Aromatoleum petrolei: one gene and its partner. The protein of the gene in region 1 interacts with the protein of each later gene in a pairwise test. Links are inferred from orthologs where the notes say so. Each region holds a gene or a part of one and is shown on either strand. Other genes may lie near its edges.

What was found. Proteins that work in one complex are often made in the same cells at the same time.
Region 2: the proteins of ftsH (region 1) and hflK interact in binary tests that used the Escherichia coli proteins (3 or more experiments, as listed by UniProt). The link is inferred for Aromatoleum petrolei from one-to-one orthologs.

What each region holds. Positions count from the first base shown.
Region 1 is NZ_CP059560.1:4,044,985-4,053,340, reverse strand. Bases 2,891-5,874 are described here. They hold ftsH (ATP-dependent zinc metalloprotease FtsH), read right to left. Parts: upstream 5,339-5,874; coding sequence 3,443-5,338; downstream 2,891-3,442. Other genes in these bases: ToN1_RS18475 (RlmE family RNA methyltransferase), read right to left, coding at 5,460-5,874; folP (dihydropteroate synthase), read right to left, coding at 2,891-3,371. Outside these bases: ToN1_RS18495 (PstS family phosphate ABC transporter substrate-binding protein), read right to left, coding at 1-954; glmM (phosphoglucosamine mutase), read right to left, coding at 1,113-2,474; more of folP, read right to left, coding at 2,538-2,890; more of ToN1_RS18475, read right to left, coding at 5,875-6,083; ToN1_RS18470 (YhbY family RNA-binding protein), read left to right, coding at 6,123-6,590; transcription elongation factor GreA, read right to left, coding at 6,673-7,149; carB (carbamoyl-phosphate synthase large subunit), read right to left, coding at 7,146-8,356. UniProt on the Escherichia coli protein: Acts as a processive, ATP-dependent zinc metallopeptidase for both cytoplasmic and membrane proteins. Plays a role in the quality control of integral membrane proteins.
Region 2 is NZ_CP059560.1:3,531,478-3,536,028, reverse strand. The notes cover bases 1-2,847. They hold hflK (FtsH protease activity modulator HflK), read right to left. Parts: upstream 2,132-2,847; coding sequence 869-2,131; downstream 1-868. Other genes in these bases: hflX (ribosome rescue GTPase HflX), read right to left, coding at 2,146-2,847; hflC (protease modulator HflC), read right to left, coding at 1-869. Also shown: more of hflX, read right to left, coding at 2,848-3,306; RNA chaperone Hfq, read right to left, coding at 3,342-3,587; ribosome biogenesis GTPase Der, read right to left, coding at 3,686-4,551.

The sequences.
Region 1 (8,356 bases):
CACACCGACTTCAGCTGCGCCACCGAAAACAGTACCGAGCTTTTTCTTGTTGACGTGATCCAGGGCAATTTCGTACGCCTTGGCGGGAAGCGGAACGTACTTGACCTCGGTCGCGAGCGTGCTCGCATTCTTCAGATAGTAGGTGACGAAGTCACGGACCTCTGCCTTTTCGAGGGACTTTTCCGCTACGTAGATGAAGATCGGACGAGACAGGGGATTATACGAACCATCGAGCACGGTCGCGGCAGCCGGTTCGACCGGCTTGCCTTCCTTGTTGACGATAGGCACAGCCTTGAGCTTGCCCTGGTTCTCGGCGTAATAGGCATAACCGAAGTAACCGATCGCATTGACGTCGCGGGAGACGCCCTGGACCAGCACGTTGTCATCCTCGGACGCCGTATAGTCGCCGCGCGAGGCCTTCGCCTTGCCGACGACCGCCTCGGTGAAGTAATCGAAGGTCCCCGAGTCGGACCCAGCACCGAACAGCTTGAGTGGCGCATCCGGAAAGGAGGGATCGATTTGCTTCCAGCTCTTGATGGTGCCCTGCGCACCCGGCTCCCACATCTTCTTCAGCTGCTCGACGGATAGCTGCTTGATGAATGTGTTCTTGGGATTCGCCACGATGGTCAGCGCATCAAAGGCGACCGGCAGCTCGACGTACTTGATCCCGGCTTGCGAGCAGGCCTCCATTTCCTTCTTCAGGATGGGGCGCGAGGCGTCGGCGATGTCGATCTCACCGCGGCAGAATTTCTTGAAACCACCACCGGTCCCGGAGATGCCGACCGTAACCTTCACGGCACCCTTCTTCGCGGACTGGAAGTCCTCGGCGACCGCCTCGGTGACCGGGAACACAGTGCTCGAACCGTCGATCTTGACCAGCGACTGCGCATGCGCAGCTTGCGCTCCCAGTACGAGGACGGCAGCTGCAAGAGCAGTCTGCTTGAAACCCGACATAGTGAATCTCCAGTGGATGAACCGAGTCATTGCCCGAACCGGATGCACCTGGCCAAGCCGGCACGACATGCCGACACCTCAGCCGGGCCGGTGCATTCCGAAGTGCGCACACTTTAGTTGCGACACATTTCAGGAATGTGACAGTTCATATACCGGGATTAATATTGCGCGACAGTGGCCTTCTCGACGCAGTCAGCGATCTCGCGTGCAAGCCCGTCGACCTCGGCACGATCCTGCCCTTCAACCATGACCCGAAGCAACGGCTCGGTCCCGGAAGGACGAAGAAGCACGCGACCACGGCTTCCCAGCCGCACTTCGGCGTCCCTAGCCGCCGCAGCGATACCGGCGTGCGCCTGCCAGTTGAATCCGGCCGGAAGCTTAACGTTGATCAATTTCTGCGGATAGAAAACGAGATCGGAACACGCCTCCGCCAGGCTCTTGCCCGTGAACTGCAGCGCTGCGAGGACCTGCAGGGCGGAGATGATGCCGTCTCCGGTGGTGTGGCGGTCGAGACAGATGATGTGCCCCGAGTTCTCCCCGCCGAGCTTCCAGCCCTTCTCCTGGAGCATTTCGAGCACGTAGCGGTCGCCAACCTTCGCCCGGGCAAACGGCACACCCAGCCTGCCGACGGCGTGCTCGAATCCGAGGTTACTCATGAGGGTGCCCACAACTCCATCCAGACGCCCCAGTGTCCGTTGCGCGGATGCGATCACGTAGAGCAGCTTGTCGCCATCGTAGAGCGCGCCGCTGGCGTCGACCATCATGAGTCGGTCACCGTCGCCGTCGAGCGCGATACCGAGATCCGCCTTGTTGGCCAAAACCGCGGCACGCAAGTGTTCCGGCGAGGTGGCGCCGCAGCACTCGTTGATGTTGAGCCCGTTGGGGTCGACACCCACCGAAACCACTTCGGCGCCAAGTTCGTGAAAGACGCTGGGCGCGATGTGGTAAGCCGCTCCATTGGCACAGTCGAGGACGATCCTCAGTTTGCGCAGATCGAGCTCGTTCGGGAAGGTGCTCTTGCAGAATTCGATGTACCTACCCGCAGCGTCGTCAATGCGCCTCGCCTTGCCGAGCTTGGCCGACTCCGCACAGCCCATCGGCTGATCGACGCGCGCCTCGATCTCCATCTCGACGGCGTCGGCCAGCTTGTTTCCGTCAGCCGAGAAAAACTTGATCCCGTTGTCGTAATAGGGGTTGTGCGACGCAGAAATCACCACTCCGGCCTGCAGGCGCAGGGCGCGCGTGAGGTAGGCCACGGCGGGGGTCGGAACAGGGCCTGCGAGCAACACGTCGACTCCCGCAGCAGCAAAGCCCGCCTCCAGCGCGGCCTCGAGCATGTAGCCGGAAATCCGCGTGTCCTTGCCGATCAGCACGGCCGGACGGTCGCCCCGCGGCAGCTGCTCGCGCCCGACCAAGGTTACGCCCGCGGCGTAACCGAGTCGCATGACGAAATCAGGGGTTATCGCGGACTCGCCGACCTTGCCACGAACTCCGTCGGTCCCGAAATATTTGCGCGCCATGACTGCTTCCGATCAGAAAAGGCGAATTATCGCATCCCGGGCGGCCACGGCGACACCCACCGATCAGGATGCGCCGAACTGCACCGCCTCCCACACCGCGACAGCGTCGCGCGTCGCAGCAACGTCGTGAACGCGGACGATGCGCGCACCGCGTTCGATGGCGACCAGGGCGGCGGCGACGCTTGCAGTGGTCCGCTCGTCAACGCCGCGCCCGGTAATCGCGCCCAGCATCGATTTGCGCGACACGCCTATCAGCAGCGGATATCCCGTCTCGAGGAAGTGATCGAGTGCGCGCATAAGGGCGAGATTATGCTCGAGCGTCTTGCCGAAGCCGAAACCCGGATCGAGCAGGATGCGCGCCTTGGCGACGCCCTGCACCTCGAGGGCATGCACTTGTCTGAGCAGGAAATCGACGACCTCCCCTACGACGTCGTCGTAGCGAGGAGCCGCCTGCATGCTGCGCGGTTCGCCCTGCATGTGCATGACACACAAGGCTGCATCGGAGTCGCGGACCGCCTCAATTGCCCCGGGGGCGCGGAATCCGTTGATGTCGTTGATCAGGCTTCCACCCGCGGCCAGTGAGGCGCGCATGACCGCGGGCTTAACGGTATCGATCGAGACAGGAACGGGCCAACCGGCCAGGCGCTCGACCAGCGGGATGACCCGGTCGAGTTCCTCCTGTTCGGAGACAGAATCTGAACCCGGCCGGGTCGACTCGCCCCCGATGTCCAGAATATGCGCACCGGCCGCGACAGCACTCTCACAGCGTCTCAGGGCGGCATCGAGGTCGTGCCCCAGGCCGTCGCCGCTGAACGAATCCGGCGTCGTGTTGATGATGGCCATGATGCGCGGGCGCTCGAGATCGAGATCGAACCGTCCACACTTGAGAACCGCCATTTCCTTCTCCTGAAAACGAAACGGGCCGACTCTTGTCGGCCCGATTCGGTTCGTTTCAATCGCCGATCGGATCAGGCTACAGGCGCTGCCGCCGTCGGTGCGGCACCGGGTGCATCATCGTCGCGCGAGCGCCGGATCGACTGTGAAGTCGGCTTCGGTGCTCGGGGAGCCTGCCCTTCCATAATGTCGTTGATCTGGTCGGCATCCAGCGTTTCCCACTCGAGGAGCGCCTTGGTCATCGCCTCGATCTTGTCGCTGTTCTCCTCGATCAGGCGGCGTGCGAGTGCGTACTGCTGATCGATGATGCGACGAATCTCCGCATCCACCTTCTGCATCGTGGCTTCCGAGACGTTGCGGTGTGTCGTCACCTGCCGCCCCAGGAAGATTTCGCCTTCTTCCTCGCCATACACCATCGGCCCGAGGTTGTCGGACATGCCCCACTGGGTCACCATCCGCCGCGCCAGATCGGTGGCACGCTGGAAGTCGTTGGAAGCCCCGGTGGTCATCTGCTTCATGAAGATCTCTTCACAGATACGGCCACCGAACAGCACGGCAATCATCTGCAGGAGCCGTTCGCGATCCTGGCTGTAACGATCGGACTCGGGCAACTGCATTGTCACACCCAGTGCGCGGCCGCGCGGAATGATCGTGACCTTGTGCACCGGGTCAGTCTTGTCGAGCAGCTTGGCGACAACCGCATGACCCGACTCGTGGTACGCCGTGTTGCGACGCTCTTCCTCCGGCATGACCATGGAGCGGCGCTCGGAGCCCATCATGATCTTGTCCTTGGCGCGCTCGAAATCCTCCATGTCCACCAGGCGCTTGTTGCCGCGGGCGGCGAACAGGGCCGCCTCATTGACCAGGTTCGCGAGGTCGGCGCCGGAGAAACCGGGGGTACCGCGGGCGAGCACGACTGGTTCGACATCCGGCGCGATCGGAACCTTGCGCATGTGCACCTTGAGGATCTGTTCGCGACCGCGGATATCGGGCAGCGGCACGACGACCTGGCGGTCGAAGCGCCCCGGACGAAGAAGCGCCGGGTCGAGCACGTCGGGGCGGTTGGTGGCGGCGATCACGATCACACCGGTCTGCCCCTCGAAACCGTCCATCTCGACCAACAACTGGTTGAGCGTCTGCTCGCGCTCGTCGTTGCCGCCGCCCATGCCGGCACCACGCTGGCGACCGACCGCATCGATCTCGTCGATGAAGATGATGCACGGGGCGTGCTTCTTGGCCTGCTCGAACATGTCGCGAACGCGCGCCGCACCGACGCCGACGAACATCTCCACGAAGTCCGAACCGGAAATCGAGAAGAACGGCACCTTCGCCTCACCGGCGATGGCCTTCGCGAGCAGCGTCTTGCCGGTACCCGGGGAGCCGACCATCAGCACGCCTTTGGGAATGTGACCACCCAGTTTCTGGAACTTGGACGGATCGCGCAGGAAATCGACGAGTTCGGCCACCTCTTCCTTGGCCTCGTCGCAACCGGCGACGTCGGCGAAACTCAGCGAGTTCGCCGACTCGTCAAGCATGCGCGCCTTGGATTTGCCGAATGAGAAGGCTCCGCCGCGCCCGCCGCCCTGCATCTGACGCATGAAGAACACCCATACGCCGATGAGCAGGAGCATCGGGAACCAGGACACGAAGATGCTCATCAGGAAGGATTGTTCCTCCTCGGGCTTCGTCGCATTGACGGCCACGCCCGCGCGGATCAGATCGGACACCATCCAGATGTCCTGCACGCCGGGGGTGTAGACCGTTATCTGGCGCCCCTCCTGCGTGGTCGCGCGCACGAGCCGACCATCGACCGTCGCCTTCGCGATGCGTCCGGCCTTCGCCTCCTCGAGGAACTGGGAGTATTCCATCGTGTTGGTCGAGACCTGGCGCGAATTGAACTGGTTGAACACCGTCATCAGCACGACGCCGATGACCATCCAGATCGCGAGATTCTTGAAGAGATTATTCAACTTCTTTCCTTATGTGCCCGTAGGGGGGGCAGCGAAACATTGACCCATTCTAGTGGCGAACGTTCCGCTGCGTAAACCAATGGCCACGATCAAGACAGCCAATCGGCACCGTAGGCCCCACTCAGTCCGCCTTGCGCTTCAATCCGAGGAGATAAACCTCTGCACTGCGGTCACGCGAGGCCTTCGGCTTGCGCACCTGGAGCGTTGCGAAATGGCGCTGGATCTCGCTGCGGAACTCCATGAAGCCGGCGCCCTGAAACACCTTGATGAGAAAGTTGCCGCCGGGCTTCAGGTGCCGCGCCGCGAAATCAAGCGCAAGTTCGCCGAGATGGATCGAGCGCGCCTGATCCACGGTGTCGATACCCGACATATTGGGGGCCATGTCGGAAAGTACAAGGTCGACGGGCTCACCCGCGAGTCGGCTTTCGAGGTCGGCCAGCACGATATCTTCCTGAAAGTCGCCCTGGATGAACTCCATGCCCGGCAGGGGCTCGACAGGAAGAAGGTCTAGCGCGAACACGCGCCCGCCCCTGCCTACGCGCTGCAAGGCGACCTGCGTCCACGACCCCGGAGCCGCACCAAGATCGACAACGATCATGCCGGGACGCAGCAGGTGGTCCTTGTCGTCGATCTCCATCAGCTTGTATGCGGCACGCGAACGGTAGCCTTCGCTCTTGGCACGCTGCACGTAAGCGTCGTTCACATGCTCGTGCATCCATGCCTTGCTGGTCTTGGTCCTAGTCATGGGAGTAGAATCCATGCCCCTGAAAGATTTGAGAAAACGATGATCGACCTATCCCCTGCCCGTCGCCGCGAATTGCGGGCCGCGGCCCATCATCTGAACCCCGTCGTCAGCGTCGCCGGCAACGGGCTCACGGCCACCGTCCTGGGCGAGATCGACCGTTCCCTGCAAGCACACGAGCTTATCAAGATCAAGGTTCACGGTATCGAGCGCTCCGACCGCGACGCACTGATGCAGGCGATCTGCACGGAGCTCGACGCCGCGCCCGTCCAGCACATCGGGACGATCCTCGTCGTGTGGCGGGAACGTCGCGAAGAACAAGCCACCACCGCGCCGAGGGTTGCCTCGGCGGGCAACGCGCCGGGAGCGGCGAAAGCAAAGTCCGCCCGTGCTTTCGCCGCGGCTGCGCGGCGCACGGCACTGATCAAGGCCGCCGCCGACAAGAAGCGGCTGGCGGAAAAGCGCACCAGAAAGGTCGTTCGCAAGACGGGGCCGCTCGGCGGCAGGTAATGCAGGATTGCTGCGGGGCAAATGCAGCCCCGCAGCCGGGTCGCAAAACGGGCCGGGGACTGCACCCCCGGCCCGTTTGCATTCAGATGTAGAGCACTTCGATAATCTCGTACTCACGCACGCCGCCCGGCGCCTGAACTTCTGCGATATCGCCGGCGTACTTGCCGATCAGCGCGCGGGCGATCGGCGAACTGATGGAGATCTTATTCTCCTTGACGTCGGCTTCATCGTCCCCAACGATCTGATAGATGACCGTCTGCCCGGACTCCATGTCCTCGAGGTTGACGGTGGCACCGAACACACACCGCCCGTCGGCATCGAGAAGGCGCGGATCGATGATCTGCGCGTTCGCAATCTTTCCCTCGACTTCTTTGATCCGACCCTCGATGAAGCCCTGACGCTCCTTCGCGGCATCGTATTCCGCGTTTTCGGAGAGATCGCCATGCGAGCGCGCTTCCGCGATGGCAGCGATCACGTTCGGACGATCGACGGTCTTGAGGCGGTGCAGTTCGGTGCGGAGTTTCTCCGCACCGTTCACGGTAAGGGGTGTCTTGTTCATGATTGCTTGTTCAGTTCCGCGTGCAGGGACTGCAGGCCATAGACCTCGAGTCCTTCGAGATGGCGCATGCCCATGCAGGCGGCACGCGCACCCTCGATGGTCGTGAACACCGTGAGCTTGGCTGCCAGCGCGCTCGTGCGAATGGAGCGCGAGTCGACGATCGCCTGGCGCTTTTCCTCGACGGTGTTGATGACCATGCTGATTTCGTTGTTCTTGATCATGTCCACGACGTGCGGACGACCTTCGGTAACCTTGTTGACGACATTCACGGGAATGCCCGCCGCCTCGATCGCCGAAGCCGTTCCACGCGTGGCGACGACACGGAAATCGAGTTCGTGCAGTTCACGGGCGACTTCGACCGCGGCGCCGCGATCGGTCGGCTTGACGCTGATGAAGGCCGTGCCCGACTGCGGCAGGCGAACGCCTGCGGCAAGCTGGGACTTCACGAATGCTTCCGCGAAACTGCGACCGACGCCCATGACCTCGCCAGTGGACTTCATCTCGGGCCCGAGGATGGTGTCGACGCCCGGGAACTTGACGAACGGGAACACCGCCTCCTTCACGGAGTAGTATGGCGGAACGATTTCACCCGTGACGCCCTGGCTGGCCAGACTCTGGCCCGCCATGCAGCGCGCGGCGATCTTCGCGAGCTGCAGCCCGCAGGCCTTGGAGACGAAGGGCACTGTGCGCGACGCACGCGGGTTCACTTCGAGGACGTAGACGGTCGCATCGTCGCCTTCGCCCTGAATGGCGAACTGCACGTTCATGAGACCACAGACGTTGAGCGCACGCGCCATCGCTTCGGTCTGGCGGCGGAGCTCATCCTGCAGCCGGGCGGACAGCGTGTACGGGGGGAGCGAGCACGCCGAGTCGCCGGAGTGAACGCCGGCCTGCTCGATGTGCTCCATGATGCCGCCAATGATGACCTGCTGTCCGTCCGACAGCGCATCGACGTCGACCTCGGTGGCATCGTTGAGGAAGCGATCGAGCAGCACCGGCGACTCGTTCGACACCTTCACGGCCTCGCGCATGTAGCGCTCGAGGTCCTTCTGCTCATGGACGATTTCCATTGCGCGACCGCCGAGCACATAGCTTGGGCGGACGACGAGCGGATAGCCGATCTCCGCGGCCAGCCGCACGGCTGCCTCGGGCGTGCGGGCGGTCCGGTTTGGCGGCTGCTTGAGGCCGAGGTCGTTGAGCAGCTTCT
Region 2 (4,551 bases), 510 kb from region 1 along the record:
CCCCCGCCGGAATCCTTCATGAACCTGAAGAACTCGGAGCTCGGATCAACGACCATCACGTCGTTCTTGGTAGCGAAGCTTTCGCGGTACGCCTCCAAGCTGCGGTAGAAGGAATAGAACTCGGCGTTCTGACCATAGGCCTGCGCATACGTCGCGGTAGCCTTGGCGTCGCCCGCACCCTTGAGCTGCTGCGCCTCGCGGTAGGCTTCCGCGATGATCACCTCGCGCTGGCGGTCGGCGTCGGCGCGGATCTTCTCGGCGATCGCACCACCCTCGGAACGCAGCTCGTTGGCGACGCGCTTGCGCTCGGCCTCCATGCGGCGATACACGGACTCGGACACTTCGAGCGGCAGATCGACGCGCTTCAGGCGCACGTCGAGGATCTGCACGCCGATCTTGCGCGCGTCCTGGTCGGCGCGGGTACGCATGTCTTCCATGATCTTGTCGCGGGCGCCGGACACCACGTCATGTACGGTGCGGCGACCGAATTCCTCGCGCAGCCCCGCATTCACGGTCTGCAGCAGGCGGGTGCGCGCGCGTGCCTCGTCGCCCGCCACGGAGACGTAGTAGAGCTGAGGATCGACGATGCGCCACTTGACGAAGTGGTCGACCAGCACGTTCTTCTTCTCCGCCGTTATGAAACGCTCGGGTTCCGGCGTGTCCATCGTCAGGATGCGGCGATCGAAGTAGCGAACGTTCTGGATCATGGGCCACTTGAAGTTCAGGCCCGGCTTGTCGATCACTTCCTTGACCTCGCCGAGCTGGAACACCACGGCGAACTGCCGCTGGTCGACGGTGAACAGCGTCATCGACGCGAGAGCCGCGAGCAGCAGCAGCGCGCCGGCGAAAATCGGCATCTTGTCACGCATCAGCGCTCTCCCCGTTCACGGTCGCGCGCCATCAGGTCGCGGCTGCGTGATTCCATCGAACTGTCGGCCCGCGCTGAGGGTGCCGGAGCCGCAGCACTCGGCGCCGATGCCGGATTCGCCTCGTGCGCGCCCTGGTTTCCGGCTGCCTGCATCAGCTTGTCGAGCGGCATGAACAGCAAGTTGCCGTTGCCCTTGGCGTCGACCATGACCTTGCTGGTCTTCGACATGACCTGCTGCATCGTTTCGAGATACAGACGCTCGCGCGTCACTTCGGGAGCACGACGGTACTCGGTCAGAATCTGGGTGAAACGGCTCGCGTCGCCTTCGGCGTTCGCGATCACGCGGGACTGGTAGGCGTTGGCCTCCTCGATGAGTCGCGAGGCCGTGCCGCGCGCACGCGGGATCACGTCGTTGGCGTAGGCTTCACCCTCGTTGCGCAGGCGTTCTCGGTCCTGCCCCGCCTTCACCGCATCGTCGAAGGCGGCCTGCACCTGCTCGGGCGGCTGGGCGTTCTGCATCGTCACGCGGCTGATCTGGATGCCCGTGTCGTAGCGGTCGAGGATTTTCTGGATCGTCTCGTGTGCGCTCGCTGCCATCTGCTCGCGGCCCTCGTAGAGCACGAAGTCCATCTTGCTCTTGCCGACGATCTCGCGCATCGCGGACTCTGCCGCGTGCATCACGGACTCATCCGGGTAGCGGTTGTTGAAGAGGTACTTCTCCGGGCTCATCAGTACGTACTGCACCGCGAACTGGATGTTGATGATGTTCTCGTCGTCGGTGAGCATCAGCGCTTCGCGCAGCACCTTATTGCGCTCGGAACCGCGATAACCGACCTCGACGGTGCGCACGCCGGTCAGGTCGACCACGTCGCTCGTTTCGATCGGATAGGGCAGGCGCCAGCGCAGGCCCGGCTCGGTTGTCTCGACATAGCTGCCGAAGCGCAGGACGACGCCGCGCTGGTTGGCATCGACGATGTAGAAGCCGCTCGCGAGCCAGATGACGGCGACGAGGCCCAGCAGCGCGCCGATGCCGCCGCCGAACTGCCGGAACGACAGCTGCGGGAATTGCGGCCCGCCACCGTCCCCGCCACCACCGCCGCGCGGCCCGCGCTTGCCGCCGAGCATCCCCGACAGCCGCTGGTTGAAGTCGCGCCACAGGTCCTCGAGGTCGGGCGGCCCCTGGTTGCCACCGCGCCTGTCGTCGCCGCGCTTGTCGTCGCCATTCCCCTGGTTGTTACCCCAGCGTGGATCGTTGAGAGACATTAGAACGCCTGTAATCACGTTTGAATTGGGTCTTTATCGGTGAAATGCGGCCCGATCCCGACGGGATCGGCCGACGCGTCCGTCGCTGCATCGCGCGCTGCCTCGGCAAGGGCCTCGCGCAACAGCCCGAGCCCTTCGCCAGTCCTGGCGCTCAGAAAAACGCGCACGATCTTACCATACTCGTCCCGCTGAACCCCGTGCTCGGCGCGGGTCAGGTCGATCTTGTTCATGACCATGATCTGCGGCACGGCACCTGCACCGATCTCGGCGAGCACCCCGTTGACGGCCTCGATCTGCGCCTCACGGTCCTCGCTCGCGGAGTCTACGACATGCAGCAGCAGATCCGCGTTCGCCGTTTCCTCGAGCGTTGCATGGAAGGCAGCGACCAGCGCGTGCGGCAGGTCACGGATGAAGCCCACGGTGTCGGAGAGCACGACATTGCTCCCCTCGCCCACATAGAGCCGGCGCGAGGTCGTGTCCAGGGTCGCGAAGAGCTGGTCGGCCGCATACGCCCCGGCCTTCGTCAGCGAATTGAACAGCGTCGACTTGCCGGCATTGGTGTAACCGACGAGCGACACCGACAGCACATTGTGCGCTTCGCGCCCGCGGCGGCGCACGCGGCGCTGCTTCTCGATCTGCGCGAGACGCTCCTTGAGCACCTTGACGCGCTTTCCTAGCAGCCGGCGGTCAGTCTCGAGCTGGGTTTCGCCCGGACCGCGCAGGCCGATACCGCCCTTCTGCCGCTCGAGGTGGGTCCAGCCGCGCACGAGGCGGGTCGAAAGGTGGTCGAGCTGTGCGAGCTCGACCTGCAGCTTGCCCTCGTGGCTGCGCGCACGCTGCGCGAAGATGTCGAGGATCAGCGCCGTGCGATCGACGACGCGGCACTGCAAGCTGCGCTCGAGATTGCGCTGCTGCGCGGGCGACAGCGCGTGGTTGAAGATGACGAAATCGGCATCATGGACACGCAGTGTCTCGGCGATCTCGTCGACCTTGCCGCGTCCGGCGAAAAGCGCCGGATCGGGCCGCGCGCGGCGGCCGCCGATGACCGCCTCGACGCTCGCGCCGGCACTGAGCGCAAGCAGCTTGAGTTCGGAAAGGCGCTCGTCCAGCGCGCCCTGGTTCAGGTCGAGCTGGACAAGTACCGCGCGCTCACCGGCATCGGGGCGCTCAAACATGGAGGAACTTGGCGTCCATGGGGCGCCCGCGGGAATCAGCTATTGCCGTCACCCGAGTCCTGTTGCTGGATGTTGACCGGACGTGCGGGCACGACGGTCGAGATCGCGTGCTTGTACACCATCTGGGTGACGGTGTTCTTCAGCAGCACGACGTACTGATCGAAGGATTCAATCTGGCCTTGCAGCTTGATGCCGTTGACCAGATAGATGGCCACGGGGACATGCTCCCTGCGCAGGGTGTTCAGGAACGGGTCTTGTAGAAGTTGCCCTTTGTTGCTCATTTTCAAACCTCGAGGCTGCGTTTTATTGTGAATGTAAAGGATTTCATGTTGCACTGCCACATTCGTACAAACAATCGATCCCGGTGCGGAGTTGGAAACTAATCTTTCCCGATATACGGATTGTGCGAGGTGCGGAATTGTATCCGCAAGGGCGTGCCCTGCAATTTGAACGCTTCCATGAAGGTGCGTTCCAGAAACCGTACGTAGGACGCGGGCACCTGATCCAGGGCCGCGCCGTGGATCACCACGACCGGCGGGTTGTTGCCGCCCTGGTGGGCGTAGCGCATCTTCGGGCGGAACATGCCGCTGCGCGGCGGCGCCTGCTTCGCCAGCGCGGCCTGGAGCGTGCGGGTCAGGCGCGGGGTGGACAGATTCACCATTGCCGCTGCATAGGCGGAATCGACCGACTTCATGACCGCCACGACACCTGCGCCCTTGAGGGCGGAGATGTAATGGAAACGCGCGAAGGACAGGAAGCCCAGTTTGTGCTCGATGGCCCGCTTGATCAGTTCGCGGCGGTAGTCGTCAACGCTGTCCCACTTGTTCACCGCGACGACCAGGGCGCGGCCCGAATCGAGGATGAAGCCTGCGATGTGGGCATCCTGGTCGGAGATGTCCTGCGACGCGTCGAGCACCAGCACGACGACGTTGCACTGCTCGATGGCCTGCAGTGTCTTGATGACGGAGAACTTCTCGATGGCCTCGAAGATCTTGCCGCGGCGGCGCAGGCCAGCGGTATCGATCAGCGTGTAGTTGCGGCCGTCGCGCTCGAACGGGATCGCGATGGCGTCGCGCGTGGTGCCCGGCATGTCGAAGGCGATGACACGCTCCTCGCCGAGCAGGCTATTCACGAGCGTCGACTTGCCGACGTTCGGACGACCGACGATGGCAATGCGCGGGCCGCGGTCCTCGGCCTCTTCCGGCTCCTCGTCGAGCGGGAAGTCGCCGAGCACGAAATCGATGA